Regions from separate parts of the Lysinibacillus sp. NPDC097279 genome, predicted to be linked through region 1. Evidence: riboswitches for the same ligand, from Rfam matches in the RefSeq annotation. Region 1 holds a riboswitch; each other region holds the start of a gene.
What was found. A riboswitch is a leader RNA that binds a small molecule or an ion and turns the genes downstream of it on or off. The one in region 1 is predicted to bind S-adenosylmethionine.

Region 1 (4,203 bases):
TGGATTTGTTGTTCACAAAATGATGACTATCATTTAATTCATAAATAATATAAGCTGTTACATTTTGTGCACGATAAACATTTCCCATTTTCAACACTCCTTATCGATCAGTTTTTTAAGTGAGAGTAGCTACTGGCTATGTAGCTACCCTCTTTATATATATTCAAAAGTGGGGGAGCACTTATGAAAACAAATTGATTGTTCTACCACCTAAACATTAACGGCATTTCGAATTACGTAACATCGACACTTTTTAATTTTTGTTCTAGGTTGGTAGCCATTCGAACATGTAACTTAATCCCTAGTATATAACATGGTTTTAATTAAGTCAATAATACTTATAAAAATACTAGGTATTAAATATAGGAAATTTCAGATAACTTACCGAATGAGGTAACGATTGATGTAGCAACGTTATACGCATTACCAAATGAGGCATTTCGAATGAGAAAATACGTTAACGCTACGACAGGAATCTAGTTTTATTAAATTAAGTTATGCTTCTACTTTTTGTGTAGCTGCTGTTACTTGTGCAATTGCTTGCTCTAGGTCTGCGATAATATCCTCAACTGCCTCTAAACCGATTGATAAGCGAATGAGCGACTCGGATACGCCAGTTTGGATCAATTCCTCAGCAGATAGTTGCTGATGTGTTGTTGATGCTGGGTGAATAATTAATGATTTTGCATCTCCAACATTTGCTACGTGTGAGAATAATTTTACGCTGTCTATTAGCTGACGCCCTGCTTCTCGTCCACCTTTTATGCCAAATGTAAGCACTGAACCGAAGCCATTTTTCAAGTATTTTTTTGCTAAATCATGCGAAGCAAAATCCTCTAATCCATTATAATTCACATGTTCCACAGATGGGTGGTTACGTAAATATTCAGCAACTGCTAATGCATTTTCATTATGTTTAGGAATACGCAAATGAAGCGTTTCTAAACCTTGTAGTAAGTTAAAGGCAGCATCCGCACTTAATGTTGGACCAAAATCTCGTAATAATTGCACGCGCAGTTTTGTGGCAAATGCAGCCGCTGCTGTATCAATACCATATCGTAATCCATGATAAGAAGTGTCTGGCTCTGTAAATCTAGGGAATCTTCCTTGTGTCCAATCAAATTTCCCCGCATCTACAACTACGCCACCTAAAGTTGTTCCATGTCCACCAATCCATTTTGTCGCGGAGTGAACAACGATATCTGCACCAAAGTCAATTGGCGTTGCGCCGTATGGTGAGGCAAATGTGCTATCGATAATTAAAGGCAGACCATTTTCATGCGCAATATTTGCTACTGCTTCTACATCTAAAACCTTTAAGCTAGGATTGCCGTAAATTTCAGCGAACACCGCTTTTGTGTTTTCATTGATCGCAGATCGGAAGTTCTCAGGATTTGTTTCATCTACAAAAATTGTTTTAATACCGTAGTTTGGTAGTGTATTTGCTAATAAGTTATATGTTCCTCCGTATAAAGAGCTTGCTGCTACAATTTCATCCCCTGCTCCTGCAAGATTTAAAATTGAAAATGCGATAGCTGCTGCACCTGATGAAAGTGCTACTGCTGCTGTCCCGCCTTCCAATAATGCGATGCGTTTTTCAAAAACATCTACAGTTGGGTTTGTAATACGTGTGTAAATATTGCCCGCTTCTTCTAATGCAAAAAGACGTTGCGCATGAGCAGTGTCTTTAAATACGAAAGCTGTTGAACGATACACTGGTACAGTTCGGGAGCCTGTTACTGGGTCAGGCTCTTGACCACCGTGTAATAGTAATGTTTCTGGTTTGAAATTCGACATATTTTCTTCCTCCTTAATGGTTTTACGATGGTACCGGAGATGAGGAGGATTTATGTGTAGAAAACAAAAACCCTCTTCAGTTAAGAAGAGGGTTGCGGTTGCAAGTTTTCCTCCCCTTATCTGCCAGATCCAAGTAAGAATCTGTAGGAATTAGCACCTTAGTAAGTTCGTCACTCACTGGTTGCCGGGCATCGTAGGGCCTATTCCCTCCGCCGCTCTTGATAAGAGTAGAGTATGTGATTCAATTTCCATCGTTGTTACACAGTATAAACATAGACTTTTTTTCTGTCAACAGTAAAATTTATTTTTTTCTGAAACTTCTGTCTGCTAATTTACGTAATAAGAGCACATACACTATATAAAGAATATAAAATGAAAGGAGCATTTTTTATGGAAAAAGCCATGGTATTTTTTATTATTATAATAATTGGTTATTTCATTGGCTGTATTCACGGCTCTAAAGTGGCACAATTTCTATCAGGTGTAGATTTAAAAAAGACTGGTCATGGCAATGCAGGTGCTTCAAATGCAACGCTGTCTCTTGGCTGGAAATACGGCATATTAGTGGCCCTAATTGATATTGGTAAAGGCGTTGGTGCTATTCTCTGTGCTATTTACTACTTATCTTCTAATGCATCACAATTCACTGAAGTACAAATGTGGCTCTTAATCTATACAATGGCTGCTAGTGTTATTTTAGGGCATAACTTCCCTTTCCATATGGGCTTCAAAGGTGGCAAAGGAACTGCCTCCATTATCGGAATTTTACTTGCCGTCGATTGGAAAATTGCATTATGTGCACTTATCTTATTTGTGATTTTATCTTTAGCAACAAACTATTTAATTGTCGGTGTGTTAGAATTTTATATTGTATTTTGTACAGCTACCTATTTATGGATACCTGGCATCGGCCCAACGATCATTTCCATTCTCCTTTTATGCATAGCGTTCATCTTGCATATCGAAAATATTAAAAGACTATTCAACGGAACGGAACCGAAAGTAACATCTGCCTTTAAAAAAGCAGCATAAAGCAAGTGATTGAGCCTAAGCGATAACTGCTACGTTAGCACAAAACGTAGGCGTAACTGGCGGTGAAACAGCGAGGTAGCGGCTTATGATATCGTAGGGAAAACAATCGCATAGCAAAAAAGTGTTAGATTGATGGCAGTCAATCTAACACTTTTTTAAAATATATTATTTAGCAAATGATGCATCTAGCATTGTACCATTCTTTGCTAAATTCACATGCCAAGAAAGTGCTTTTTCTAAATCATGCGGTGTATGGTGACCACCTGTTGCTTCATTAGCGTCATTAAAGTACGCCCATAATTGCTCTTTATAATCAGGATGCGCACAGTTTTCAATGATTAGGCCAACACGCTCTTTAGGTGCTAAACCTCGTAAGTCTGCAACACCTTGCTCTGTTACAATAATATCTACATCATGTTCTGTATGATCTACATGTGAAACCATAGGAACGATACTAGAAATTTTCCCGCCTTTTGCATACGATTTTGTTACGAAAATACCTAATCGTGCATTACGAGCAAAATCACCAGAGCCTCCAATACCATTCATCATCTTTGTACCAGAAACATGAGTCGAATTCACATTACCGTAAATATCCAATTCAAGCGCTGTATTTACAGATATTAAGCCGAGTCGACGGATAATTTCTGGGTGATTAGAAATTTCCTGTGGTCGTAATACTAATTTATCTGCATATTTTTCAAAATTCCCGTAAACCTGGTTTCCTACTTTCTCAGATAGGGTAATAGAAGTAGCAGATGCAAAGCTTACTTTTCCAGCATCCATTAATTCAAACACTGCATCCTGTAGTACTTCCGAATAAACTTCTAAATTTTCAAACTCGGAATCTTTGAAACCCAATAAAACAGCATTCGCCACTGAACCTACACCTGATTGTAGTGGACGTAAACTTGTTGTTAAACGACCTACTTTTATTTCTTCTCTTAAGAAATTCAGTAGATGATTTGCCATAATATCGGTTTCTTCATCAGCAGGAACAATCATTGATGGCGCATCTAAAATATCTGAAATAACAATACCTTTAACTTTATCTAAATTTAGTGGAATCCCTATTGTACCAAGACGATCTGACACATTTAGCATTGGAATAGGATCACGTTTTCCTTGTGGTCCAGGTACAAAAATATCATGCACACCTTCTAATGCATCCAGCTGTGCTACGTTCAGCTCGATGATAATTTGATCTGCTTCTTGTACGAAAATCGGAGAGTTACCAACTGAAGTTGTAGGAATTAATAAGCCATCTTCTGTAATAGCAGCAGCTTCAATAATAGCAAAGTCTATAGGACCAATGATGCCCTGACGTACTAATTCAGCATTGTGTGATAGGTGGGCATCAACATACGTCACTTC
Region 2 (4,203 bases), on a different contig from region 1:
ACTGTCTCCTCTATATCTAGTTTATCTAAATGTGCTTTGACAAAATTTCATCAAAGCACCGCCAATCTATTGTTTAATAATTAACATATCGTTTTCATCAAATTCCCACATATCACCGTATGCCACTTCCCAATAAAAGCCGTTTGGATCTTGAAAATAGCCACTATAACCTCCCCAAAACACTGTTTCAGGCTCCTTTACAATGTTTGCTCCAGCTTTTTTTGCTAACAAAAATACTTCATCGACTTCCTCTTTAGACTTTCCATTGTAGGCAAGCGTAATACCATTAAAGCCATTACCTACAGTTGGTGGATTCGCTTCATTTATATCCTTTACTAAGCGATCAATTTGGAAAAGAGATATTTTAGTTCCTCCATTATTAAAGAAAATAACATCTGGATTTGCTTCATCCCCATAGACAACTACTTCGAACCCAAGCCCATCACGATAAAATGCCAACGATTCAACCATATTTTTCACACCTAATGTAATTAAATTTAAACGATTCATCCCATCTTCCCCTTTTCTACAGTATCTATTACATATTCTCCCTTTCTTGTGGCAAATCCTTTTTGCTTTATGCTATTGCCATTACTGTATACGCATTATCAAATTGCTACATGGCTGCACACATTGCATTATTGTCTCGATTCAAACATCTTTATTTCAGCCATTTCGATTGCCATTTTTTCTGATAAAAATAATATCATCCTCGTTCCGGACTTTTTTTACATTCATTGCAACATATATAAAAAGAGGACTACGCTAAGCTTTGTTCGATAAGAACGGGCTACTTCAACACAAAATAGAATGCCTCTACATAAGATACACTAAGATATTAGCTATAGATTGGAGGAATTCTGCTGTATTACAATCCTTATCCGTATTATGTTTATGTACATCAATATCCAAATTGGGGCGTTGCTAATTCGCCTTTCCCCCACCATTTGCCTGGACAGCTTGCGATGCCCACATCTCCAAACCCAAATCAGTACCCGCCTATTAATACATTGAAGTTGAAGACATCTGCCAAACAAATTCAGCCGATTATGCAGCAGGCCCAATTATTAACAGAGAAAATTGAAGGGTCCGATCAGTTTGCCCATGATCTTAAAAATGCCGCACAGCTTTCCAAGCAAGATGAAGTCCAAAAACTCATTTCTTCTGCAGGTGTTACAGCGAAATTCGAAGCGAAATATACGCCAGACAATATTCGAATTGTTTTATCAGAAGGTGGGTGCTGTAGTATCGCGGTCATATTATATTGGTAAGAAAGAAGGCATCTTATTTTTATAACCATGCACTCCTATAGAACTTGTAAACTATTTATAAGTATGCTAAAGTATTTGGTATTACTATTTCTGAAAATTCATATATTTTTCTTATCAAGAGAGATGGAGGGATTGGCCCTATGAAGTCTCAGCAACCAGTCTTAGGCATGGTGCTAATTCCAAATGGTGAAATTCACCAAAAGATGAGAAGACTGACTTCAGTTACACGAGAGTCCTCTTCTACAAGTAGGGCTCTTTTTTTATTTTTATTAATGGGTAATTTCCTATTAGTTTTTCTAAGAAAAATTATGAACTTTTGAATGTAGTAGGCTTGAGCTTGTCCGCGAAAGGTTCGCCTGAAGCGTAATGATGGGAATAATCATTCTTTTTTCACTTCGATGTTCGTATTTAATGACGCAATTGTTTCACCACTCATAATTAAGAAAGCAGGGAATAAAAATGACAAATGAACTTTTACAAGCATTACAGCTATTAAAAACTAAGCAATGGGTCGACTTAACACATACATTCGGGCCAGACTCTCCTCATTTCTTTATGTTTGAAGATGCAAAATTTGAAACGCTATTTTCCCATAATGACGGCTTTTTTGCACAACAATTTACGTTTCCCGGGCAATATGGAACGCATATTGATCCACCTATTCATTTTGTTGCAAATACGCGCTACTTAGACGAATTAGAATTAAAAGAACTTGTCCTTCCGCTTATTGTTATAGATAAGTCCAAGGAAGCAGAATTGAACAATGACTTGACGTTAAGCGTACAAGATATTTTAGATTTTGAAGCACAATATGGAGAAATTGAAGCAGGTACATTTGTTGCACTGCGCACTGATTGGAGTAAACGTTGGCCAGATAAGGACTTGTTCAATAATAAAGATAAAGACGGTCATAACCATATTCCAGGTTGGGGATTAGAAGCGTTGCAGTTTTTATTTACAGAACGGAAAATCAGTGCCATCGGTCATGAAACATTCGATACAGATTCAGCGGCGGATTTCCGTAAAAATGGTACGTTAGATGGCGAATATTTTGTACTAGATCAGGATACATATCAAATTGAACTGATGACAAATTTAGATAAGCTACCAGCCAAAGGGGCAGTCATTTTCAATATTGTGCCAAAGCCTGAAAAAGCTTCTGGATTCCCTGTGCGTTCATTTGCTATTTTGCCTTAAATTTAAATAAAAATGGTCTGCCTCAAATGCCAAATAAACATTTGAAGCAGACCTTTTTTTACTATTTATTTAATAGTATTTCTTTTTTTAAATACATAGTAAACAATCAGCATTAATACGATAAACACCAATATGGCATATAGGCTGTATTGAGATAAATACATTCCAACAAAACGCCATTTATTTCCGAGTACTTTCCCTAAAGTAATAAAGGTGAAAGTCCATATTATTGCACCTGCATATGCATAAACAGCAAACTTTTTATAGGGATAATTATTAATAGCTGCAATATATGCTGTTAGATGACGAACACCAGGTATAAAATAGCCAATTAATAATAGGACAGGCCCTATCTTTTCAAACAGTTTTTTCGTAAACTCAATTTTTTGTGCAGTGATATGAACTTTCGGCCCATATTTTTGTAATAGCGGTAACCCAAATCGACGCCCAACAAAGTAGCTGAGGGTGATGCCTCCTGCTGCTCCCACTGCAGCACTTATTAATGCAGGAATATGTTCTAAATTTTCACGATAAACATTATATCCTACATAGGTTAAAAAAATTTCGTCAGGAAGTGGCAGCCCGACAATCCCTCCAACTAGTATAAGAATGATTCCGAAATACCCGTAATGTTCAATAAGAGATTGCACGTGATGCACCATAAATTTACCCCACCTAAAGCCTTAATTTTCCCAATATCTTAGCTTACCATAAGCCTCTTAAAGTCAATTTTTTCTATCAATTACTTTTGTATAGGTTTAATCATTATTACATGTATATTAATATTGTACAATCATCATAACTTTATTTTCGATAAATTCAGTTTTTAAAAATTACTCTCTTTACCGTATCCTCCTATCTCTTTCAGTCTAAATTTCTATTTCACATCACTTCATTTTCATTACTGCCACCAGTGACGGATATGCTGACTGAAATCTAAATACATGTGACAATGGTAACGAGATCATCTACTCCAATTTATTCATACAATCTAATAACATTCCTGTCTATCCAAAATATAAGTAGCGTTGAGCACATACTATGGAAGTAGATGTTAAAAGCTAAAAAGGTTCTCTTAGGGGCCATTACGATAGCAGAAATATTTTATTTCTAATAATATTTAATACTCTAGATAAGTTGGAGCTTACGCAATGCATAATCAATGCCACCTTCATCCGAGTTTAACGTGACATAATCAGCAACATTTTTTAATGCGACACTGCCATTTCCCATCGCAATACCGTATCCAACTTGCTCTAACATATCAATATCATTCTCTCCATCTCCAAAAGCAATTGCTTCTTCTCGAGGGATGTTGAAATATTTTAGCACCGCGTCAACAGCGATGGATTTTGATACATCATCTTGTAGCACATTCATAATTGTCGGATGCCATCGTTCAAACTTTAAATTTGGAAATTGTGTTATGTACTTTTTCTCCACTTGCTCATTGGCATATAAACACATTAAGTAAACTTGCTCATTTAAAATATTATGATTCGTGGGAGGATAGTCATTTAAAGATAATGTCTCCTTCATTGCCTTTAATGTTGCTTGATGACGAACATTATTCATGAATAAGTGGTCAGTAAAAAATGTCAGGCTATCCCGATTATTATCAGCAAACGCTTTTACACTTTGTACGACATCTTGTGCGATGGGCATGCTATGGATTATTTGATTACCATGCCGAGTATAAGCCCCATTCGCAGTAATAAACGTATCGATACCTAGT
Region 3 (4,203 bases), on a different contig from region 1:
ATCTTCTGCTGATAAGTTTTCATTTTGAAGCATTGTACCCATTGCGCCATCAAGAATTAATATTCGTTTCTCTAGTTGCTCTTCAATCAAGTGCTTAGCCATCTATACTTACCCCTTTTTTCTGTTCATCCAATTGCTCAATAAATTTCATTAACTCTAGCGTCATATCATAGCGTAAAAACGGTGTAATTAAGTAAATACCATTGAAATACTCTGCAGCTACTTCTACTAACTCTTTAGCAATTGCAATCCCTTCTAATGTTGAACGTTCTTTATCTTCACCACATGCCTTCATACGTGACAGTGCATCATCTGATAGTTTGATACCTGGTACTTCATGGTGTAAAAATTCAGCACTCTTATAGCTTGTTACTGGCATAATCCCAATATAAATTGGTGCATCTAAATGCTTTGTTGCCTCATAAATTTCAATAATTTTCTCTTTCGTATAAACAGGCTGAGAAATAAAGTAATCGGCGCCATGTTCAATTTTTTTCTCTAGACGGGCTACTGCTCGATCTAACACACGGACATTCGGATTAAATGCTGCCGCTACAGAAAAGTTTGCTTTTTTACGAAGTGGCTTTCCAGAAAATGAAATACCTTCATTCAACTGTTTAATCAGTTGGATTAGCTCCATAGAAGATACATCATAAACACTTGTTGCACCAGGGAAGTCGCCTACCTTAGTCGGATCTCCAGTAACCGCTAAAATATCATGAATACCAAGTGCATTTAAGCCCATCAAATGCGACTGTAATCCAATTAAATTACGGTCACGACACGTTATATGCGTTAATGGTCGAACACCATGTGTTTCCTTTAATAACGCACCCATTGCCACATTACTAATGCGTGGCGATGCAAGTGAGTTATCTGCCATCATCACTACATCTGCGCCTGCTTCATATAATTTTTTCGCCCCTTGAATAAAGCCATCAATCTCTAAATGCCTCGGTGTATCCAACTCCACGATAACTGAGCGCTCACGTTTCACCTTTTCATGTAACGGCTCATATGTTGCAGGCTCTGCTTCTCGTACAATCTCTACTTTTTCAGGCTTAGCTAACTTTTCTTCAATAGGTGTTAACTCTTCTAAATATTTTTTAGCTGCCGCAATGTGCTTTGGTGTTGTGCCACAGCAGCCACCTATTAAACGAACACCTTGGTCAACTAGTGCAACCGCTGCTCGACCAAAATAATCTGCTTCTGATTCATAAACGACACGCCCATCCTCTAAATCTAGCAATGAGGCATTTGGATAGGCAGACATAAATGCTTTTTCAGGAAGTTCAACACCTTCGAATGCTTGAATGGTATGATGCGGACCTAAACGGCAATTTACGCCAACTACATCTGCACCAAGCATCTCAAGCTCGTGCAATGCATAATTTAATGCCATTCCATTTTGTAACACGCCAGGTTCATGCATTGACACCTGCGCAATAATTGGTAGCTTTGTTTTGGCACGTAACATTTTTAACGTTGCGCTTAACTCTTCGAAATCATAATACGTTTCAAGTAAAAGGCCGTCTGGATTGCCTGCAAGTAACACATTAGCTTGCTCTTCAACTGTCGTTAAAATTTCCTCTAACGTAGCATCACTTTTACGAATACCGCGGATGCCCCCAATTGTGCCTAACACAAATTGCCCACCATCTGCTGCAGCACGTTTAGCAATCGTGATCGCCGCTTCATTAAACTGCTGCACTCGCGATTCTAAGCCGTAGCGTGCTAATTTAATAGCATTAGCCCCATAAGTATTTGTCTGAATTACATCTGCACCAGCAGCAATATATTCTCTATGAATTTTTTCAATTAATTCTGGTTTCTGTACATTCATTTCTTCATGGCAGTACTCCAAGCCGTAGCCATATAAAACAGTACCAATAGCACCATCTGCAGTTAACACATGTGTTTTTAACTTTTCTAGCAATCCCATAAACGTAAGCCTCACTTTCCTTTTTCCCAAAATATAAAAAGCCTTCTTTTACAAAAAAGAAGGCTTTAACGAATCGTAATTGTTTTTCCTTCTCATCTTCGACCAATAAGGTCTTCTGGATTTAGCACCTGACATGAGTTGGTTGCTGAAGCTTCATTGGGCCAGTCCCTCGGCTTCTCTCGATAAGAATGTAGTATGAATTTTTCAAATAATTAAAAGAATCATATCGTTTACAGGCGATAGAGTCAAGACTATTTCACTTAACAAAGGAGATTTCCCCAGAAAAATACCTATTTTCGTATTTATTTCACTGCTATACTAGTTTTTCTGCAAGCTCTTCGCCTATTTTTTTACCATTTTGAATACAAGCACCAATACCTACTCCAAAATAAGAGCAACCTGCTATCGATAAATTGGGATACTTTTCTGCAAGCTCAGCTGTTAAGCCCTTCAATGCTTCATGATGTGCTAAATCGTATTTCGGCATTTGGTCGATCCACTTTGCAACATTAACAACAGTTGGCTTTTCATCAATACCTAAACTTTTCTTCACATCTTCTAATGCGACAGCTGCTAGTTCTTCATCTGTCATCTTTCGTAATTTTTCGTACGCAGGATTAATGCTCTTATAAAACAGTCGTACAAGTAATTTACTATTAGTAGATGTATGCTTCCATTTTCGGCTTGTCCACGTTGCCGCATTGCATTGCACATTTGAATTATGCGATACAATAAAACCCGTTCCATCTGCTGGTAACACTGCATCTGGTACATCAAAGCCTAAGTAAATTGTTATGGCAGAAGCTGTCGTAAATTCTTTAAAGTAACGATCCAACGATGGGTCCTGTAATAAGCTTTGCACCGCATCATTCGGTAGTGCTAATACAACGTGATTAGCCTCAAGCTTTCTATTATTAGCTAAAGTGATTGTATATTGCCCTTCATGTTTCTTTACACTTGTTGTTGCTACACCTTTAATAATTTCTACTTCTGTTAATGTTTCTTCAAGGCGATCAATCAGTGATGATAAGCCTTCTTTAAACGAAATAAATTTTTTATTGGAAGCTTTCATAAATTGTTCGCGATTTGCATCAAACCCCTTAATGATGCTTCCGTAATCATTTTTATAATCAATTAAGTACGGCAGTGTAGATGCAATCGAAAGTTGATGTAGGTCTCCAGAATATACGCCTGCTAATACTGGTGCTATTTGATTTTGTACAAGCTCTTCTCCTAAGTAATACGTTAAAAATTCACCTATTGAGCTTTCTTTAGTAAATCCTTTATTTGGCATCGTTAAGTCCTGTAATGCAATTTGTTTACCAGCGTCTGATACAAGTGTACTCGCTTCAAGAGAAGATAAGCTCATAGGGATACCGAATGTTGAATCTGCTGGTATTGCATGTAATTCGTCGTTTGTATAGATATAAGATACCCCTGTTTCGTTGTACACCAGCTCCTGTTCAAAATTAAGCTCCTGCACTAGCTCCATGACCCCTTTATGCCGAGCAACAATTGAATCAGCACCCGTTTCCATTATAAAACCTTGGTCATACGCAGAGTGAAGCTTTCCACCTAAATAAGCATTTTTTTCAACTAGCACTAGTTTTACATCTATTTTTTTCTCCAATACTTGGCGTTGTAAATAATGCATCGTACATAAACCAGTAATGCCGCCACCTAATACAACTATTGTTTCCATGAAGAATCGCCCCTAATTTCTTTATTTATCTCCTATTAGTATAAACTTTTTTTGCAAACATTTACGTTCAACCCATTACAAATTTAGCAAAAATAAAGTACGGTGAATTGTTTGCGTGCCTGACACCCCAGATACGGCGAATTGTTTGTGTGCCTGACACCCCAGAACGGCGAATTGTTTGTGTGCCTGACACCCCAGAACGGCGAATTGTTTGTGTGCCTGACACCCCAGATATGGGAATTGTTTGTGTACCTGACACCCCAGAACGGCGAATTGTTTGTGTGCCTGACACCCCAGATACGGCGAATTGTTTGTGTGCCTGACACCCCAAAGGCATGGAACTCCACAGGTACCTCAAAATAAAAAAATCCGCTTCACTTTCTGTAAAAGTAAGCAAGAGCCCAAAGATCATAAGGCTCTTATCCTACCTGCGGAAAGCAAAGCGGATTTAAATTAAATTTTATTTGAAAGTATTTTAATAAGGTCCTCCCATTAATAATAATTTCAATTAGTTTAAGTTTTGGGCAACACTCGCTAATTTATCTGCAGAATTTGTGAC
Region 4 (4,203 bases), on a different contig from region 1:
TACTAGTTATGATGGTATACTACAGGAAATGATAGCAGAGGAGCCTATAAATATGATTCAACTGATCCATTACCCTAAATGTACAACTTGTAAAAAAGCACAGAAGTGGTTAAACGACAATGGCGTTTCATACGAAGAGGTACACATTGTTGAACAAGCACCTACGAAAGAGCAAATTAAAAGTTATTGGCAGGCTAGCGGGCAGCCATTAAAGAAATTTTTCAACACATCTGGCATGAAATATCGCGAACTTGGGTTGAAGGATAAACTGGCGGAAATGTCGGAAGATGAACAGCTCACACTACTTGCTTCTGATGGTATGTTAATTAAGCGACCAATCGTTACTGATGGAAAAAAAGTAACGTTAGGATTTAAAGAATCAGATTTTGAACAAGCGTGGAAATAACAGCTTTAATCCTTGTTTTTATGAAAGAAGTATGGCACACTGAAAGTGAATATATTACATATTTATGGAGGGGTTTTTGGCATGAGCACACCTAAAGACTTACGTTACTCTGAAGAACACGAATGGGTAAAATTAGAAGATGGTAAAGTACGTATCGGTATTTCGCATTTTGCACAATCTGAATTAGGAGACATCGTTTTCGTTGAGCTTCCACAAGTTGGCGACGAAATTAAAACTGATGATCCATTTGGCAGCGTAGAATCAGTAAAAACTGTTTCTGAATTATACGCACCGATTTCAGGTACTGTAGTGGAAGTAAATGCAGATCTAGAAGATAGCCCAGAATTCGTAAACGAATCACCATATGAAAAAGCATGGATGATCGTTGTAGAGCCTGCTGATGCTTCAGAGCTTGAAAACCTTATGACTGCAGAACAATACGAAGAAATGATTGCAGAATAAACAAGCCTATAATAGAAAAACGTCGGAATACATACCGGCGTTTTTTATTATATAACACAGGTATGCAATTGTTTTTTGAGCTTTACAAAGCGTGACTCTTCAAGTAAATGAAAGTCCAAGTAACTCACATCAAATGTTATCCAAATTGCAAAGTGACATATAGAAAATATTGTTAACGTGTAGATCTATGCATAGTGTGGAATCCAATAATTGCAATGAATTGTTGTAGTAGATAACTGCTAAATGGGGGTGGCGTGATGTTCGAAGGGAAATGTTTAATTGTGGAGGGCCGTTCGGATAAGCTTCAAATAGAACCTATTTTGAGTGAAGATGTTACAATACTTTGTACAAATGGTACAATTGGTGTGCATCAATTAGAAGAATTACTCGACCCATATGAGGGCTATGAGCTCTATACATTTTTTGATGCAGATGCATCTGGAGATAAATTACGAGCATTGATGGACAGACATTATCCTGAAGCAGAGCATTTGCGAACGATGCCTACTTATAAAGAAGTAGAAACTACACCGAGGAAAGTGCTTGCAATGATTTTATTGCGTGCGCATTTTTCCATCCATAATGAATATATTTTGTAAGGTTGGTTAAAAAATGGAAGAATGGTCAAAAGAGCAGTGGGAAGCAGCAGTAAAATCTGGTGAAAAAACTGCCTTTTATTTATATACACCGATGTGCGGAACGTGTGCAGTTGCTTCTAAAATGATGGATATTATAGAACAATTATTGCCACAGTTAAAATTAGGTAAGGCAAATATTAATTTTTTAGAGCAAATAGCTTATGATTTTCAAATCGAAAGTGTCCCGTGTTTACTCGTTAGTGATGGTGGATCAGTTATAGAAAAGGTTTATGCATTTCAATCCGTACCTTTTTTATACGAATTGTTAAAAAAACCAATTGACTGAACTTTGCTAGCATGGTAAAGTAACAACTATATTAAAAACTATTAAATATATCGAACTCTTATAAAGAGCGGCGGAGGGAAGTGCCCTATGAAGCCCGGCAACCATCACAAATGTGAAAAGGTGCCAAATCACTCAAAGATTTTTCTTTGAAAGATGAGAGAACGGTTTAGCGTATAAAGTACGTGACCCCTTCTACTTGTCTGTGAGTGAAGGGGTTTTCTATATGAGAAAAGGAGTTTCGCTATGATACAGCTTCAAAATATTACGAAGAAATACAAAACCGCAAATGGCGAATTAACTGCTGTTAAAGATGTTAATCTTACAATTAACAAAGGTGAGATTTTTGGCATTATTGGCTATAGTGGCGCTGGTAAAAGTACGATGATTCGTTTATTAAACGGTTTAGAAAAGCCGACAACTGGTTCGGTGAAGGTGAATAACCAAGAATTTTCATCTATTAAGGGTCAAAAGTTGCGTGATGCTAGACAAAAGGTAAGTATGATTTTCCAACATTTTAACTTACTTTGGTCAAGAACAGTTGCAGAAAACATTGCATTTCCACTTGAAATTGCAGGTGTAGCTAAAAGTGAGCGAGACGCACGTGTGAAAGAACTTATTGCACTTGTTGGTTTAGAAGGTCGTGACAAATCGTATCCATCACAACTGTCAGGTGGTCAAAAGCAACGTGTTGGCATAGCACGAGCACTTGCCAATAATCCTGAAGTGCTGTTATGTGATGAAGCTACATCAGCACTGGATCCAGAAACAACGGATGCAATCCTCGATTTGCTTGTCGATATAAACGAACGATTAGGCTTAACAATCGTATTAATTACTCATGAAATGCATGTTATTCGCAAAATCTGTCATCGTGTAGCGGTAATGGAAGCTGGAGAAATTGTTGAACGTGGTGAAGTACTACAAGTGTTCCAAGCACCACAAGCAGCGATCACTAAAAAATTCGTATCACAAATTACCGATACGAAGGAAACGCAGGAGACAGTTGCACAGCTTAGAATGAATTATCCAACAGGACACCTTGTTAAGCTTGTATTTGTTGGTGAAAAGACAGAGCAGCCAGTTATATCACATTTAGTAAAACAGTTTGATGTAGAAGTTAGCATTGTCCATGGTAATATCTCGCAGACGAAAAATGGTGCATACGGTACTCTTATTGTACAAATTGATGGCACAGAGACAAATGTAGCAGCTGCATTAAATTATTTAAATACAGTTGAAGTACAAACGGAGGTGATTGCAAATGCTAACTAGTCTCTTTCCAAATGTCGACTGGGAAAAAATGTGGACAGCCACATATGAAACACTTTATATGACCACTTTATCTACAGTCGTAACATTTATACTTGGTTTAGCCATTGGCATAATCCTCTTTTTAACGAGTCCAAACCAATTATGGGCCAATAAAATTGTTAACTTTTTAACAGGATCGGTCGTTAATATATTCCGTTCGATACCATTTATCGTGTTAATTATTTTACTCATTCCATTTACGAAGTTTTTACTTGGGACAATCCGAGGAGCAAATGCAGCCCTACCAGCACTTATTATTGGTGCTGCCCCATTCTATGCACGAATGGTACTAATTGCATTACGTGAAATTGATAAAGGTGTTGTTGAAGCAGCACGCTCGATGGGTGCTAAAACGTCCACGATTATATGGAAAGTTCTAATTCCAGAATCATTACCAGCACTTATTTCTGGGATTACTGTAACGGCTGTAGCACTTGTTGGATATACGGCAATGGCTGGTATTATTGGTGCTGGCGGTCTAGGAAACTTAGCCTTTTTAGATGGCTTCCAACGTAATCGCCAAGATGTGACATTAATGGCAACTATTTTGATCTTAGTAGTCGTATTTATCATTCAATGGATTGGCGATATGATTACAACGAAAACAGACAAACGTTAAAAAGGTTAAACCGGTATTTACCGCTAACATATTGTTTGAACAAATAAAGGGAGTGTATACAAATGAAGAAGTTATTAGCAGGATTATTTTTATCAGTACTTGTATTGGCTTTAGCAGCATGTGGTGCTGGTAACAAAGACGAAGCAGGATCAACAACTGGAGATGACAGTGCAAAAACTGAAGATAAAGTAACATTAAAAATTGGTGCTTCTAACACACCTCACGCAGTTATTTTAGAACAAGCAAAACCGATTTTAGCAAAAGAAGGTATTGATTTAAAAATCGAAACGTACCAAGACTATGTATTACCTAACCAAGATTTAGAGTCAAAAACTATTGATGCAAACTATTTCCAACATATCCCTTATCTTGAATTACAAATTAAAGATAATGGCTATGATTTTGTAAATGCAGGTGGCGTACATATCGAGCCAATCGGTATTTACTCTAAAAAATATAAATCACTTGAAGACCTTCCTAA

Region 2: linked by a shared signal. The riboswitch ahead of ACIQ1H_RS18040 (cyclase family protein) and the one ahead of ACIQ1H_RS14445 (O-acetylhomoserine aminocarboxypropyltransferase/cysteine synthase family protein) in region 1 are both predicted to bind S-adenosylmethionine.
Region 3: linked by a shared signal. The riboswitch ahead of ACIQ1H_RS22070 (bifunctional homocysteine S-methyltransferase/methylenetetrahydrofolate reductase) and the one ahead of ACIQ1H_RS14445 (O-acetylhomoserine aminocarboxypropyltransferase/cysteine synthase family protein) in region 1 are both predicted to bind S-adenosylmethionine.
Region 4: linked by a shared signal. The riboswitch ahead of ACIQ1H_RS16370 (methionine ABC transporter ATP-binding protein) and the one ahead of ACIQ1H_RS14445 (O-acetylhomoserine aminocarboxypropyltransferase/cysteine synthase family protein) in region 1 are both predicted to bind S-adenosylmethionine.

What each region holds. Positions count from the first base shown of each region.
Region 1 is NZ_JBIWDA010000003.1:133,184-137,386, reverse strand. It holds gene ACIQ1H_RS14450 (hypothetical protein) at 1-88, opposite strand, end outside; gene ACIQ1H_RS14445 (O-acetylhomoserine aminocarboxypropyltransferase/cysteine synthase family protein) at 496-1,797, opposite strand; SAM riboswitch class I at 1,911-2,025, opposite strand; gene ACIQ1H_RS14440 (glycerol-3-phosphate acyltransferase) at 2,188-2,829, shown strand; gene scpC (succinyl-CoA:acetate CoA-transferase ScpC) at 2,995-4,203, opposite strand, start outside.
Region 2 is NZ_JBIWDA010000005.1:38,010-42,212, reverse strand. It holds gene ACIQ1H_RS18050 (VOC family protein) at 67-510, opposite strand; gene ACIQ1H_RS18045 (YuzC family spore coat inner layer protein) at 966-1,271, shown strand; SAM riboswitch class I at 1,380-1,481, shown strand; gene ACIQ1H_RS18040 (cyclase family protein) at 1,731-2,468, shown strand; gene ACIQ1H_RS18035 (DedA family protein) at 2,534-3,130, opposite strand; gene ACIQ1H_RS18030 (Cof-type HAD-IIB family hydrolase) at 3,597-4,203, opposite strand, start outside.
Region 3 is NZ_JBIWDA010000010.1:53,754-57,956, reverse strand. It holds gene metH (methionine synthase) at 1-102, opposite strand, end outside; gene ACIQ1H_RS22070 (bifunctional homocysteine S-methyltransferase/methylenetetrahydrofolate reductase) at 95-1,942, opposite strand; SAM riboswitch class I at 2,032-2,131, opposite strand; gene ACIQ1H_RS22065 (protoporphyrinogen oxidase) at 2,256-3,644, opposite strand; gene ACIQ1H_RS22060 (hypothetical protein) at 3,712-3,975, opposite strand; gene ACIQ1H_RS22055 (protoglobin domain-containing protein) at 4,153-4,203, opposite strand, start outside.
Region 4 is NZ_JBIWDA010000004.1:75,588-79,790, reverse strand. It holds gene ACIQ1H_RS16390 (arsenate reductase family protein) at 53-406, shown strand; gene gcvH (glycine cleavage system protein GcvH) at 488-868, shown strand; gene ACIQ1H_RS16380 (toprim domain-containing protein) at 1,126-1,467, shown strand; gene ACIQ1H_RS16375 (thioredoxin family protein) at 1,481-1,792, shown strand; SAM riboswitch class I at 1,848-1,952, shown strand; gene ACIQ1H_RS16370 (methionine ABC transporter ATP-binding protein) at 2,036-3,064, shown strand; gene ACIQ1H_RS16365 (methionine ABC transporter permease) at 3,054-3,722, shown strand; gene ACIQ1H_RS16360 (MetQ/NlpA family ABC transporter substrate-binding protein) at 3,785-4,203, shown strand, end outside.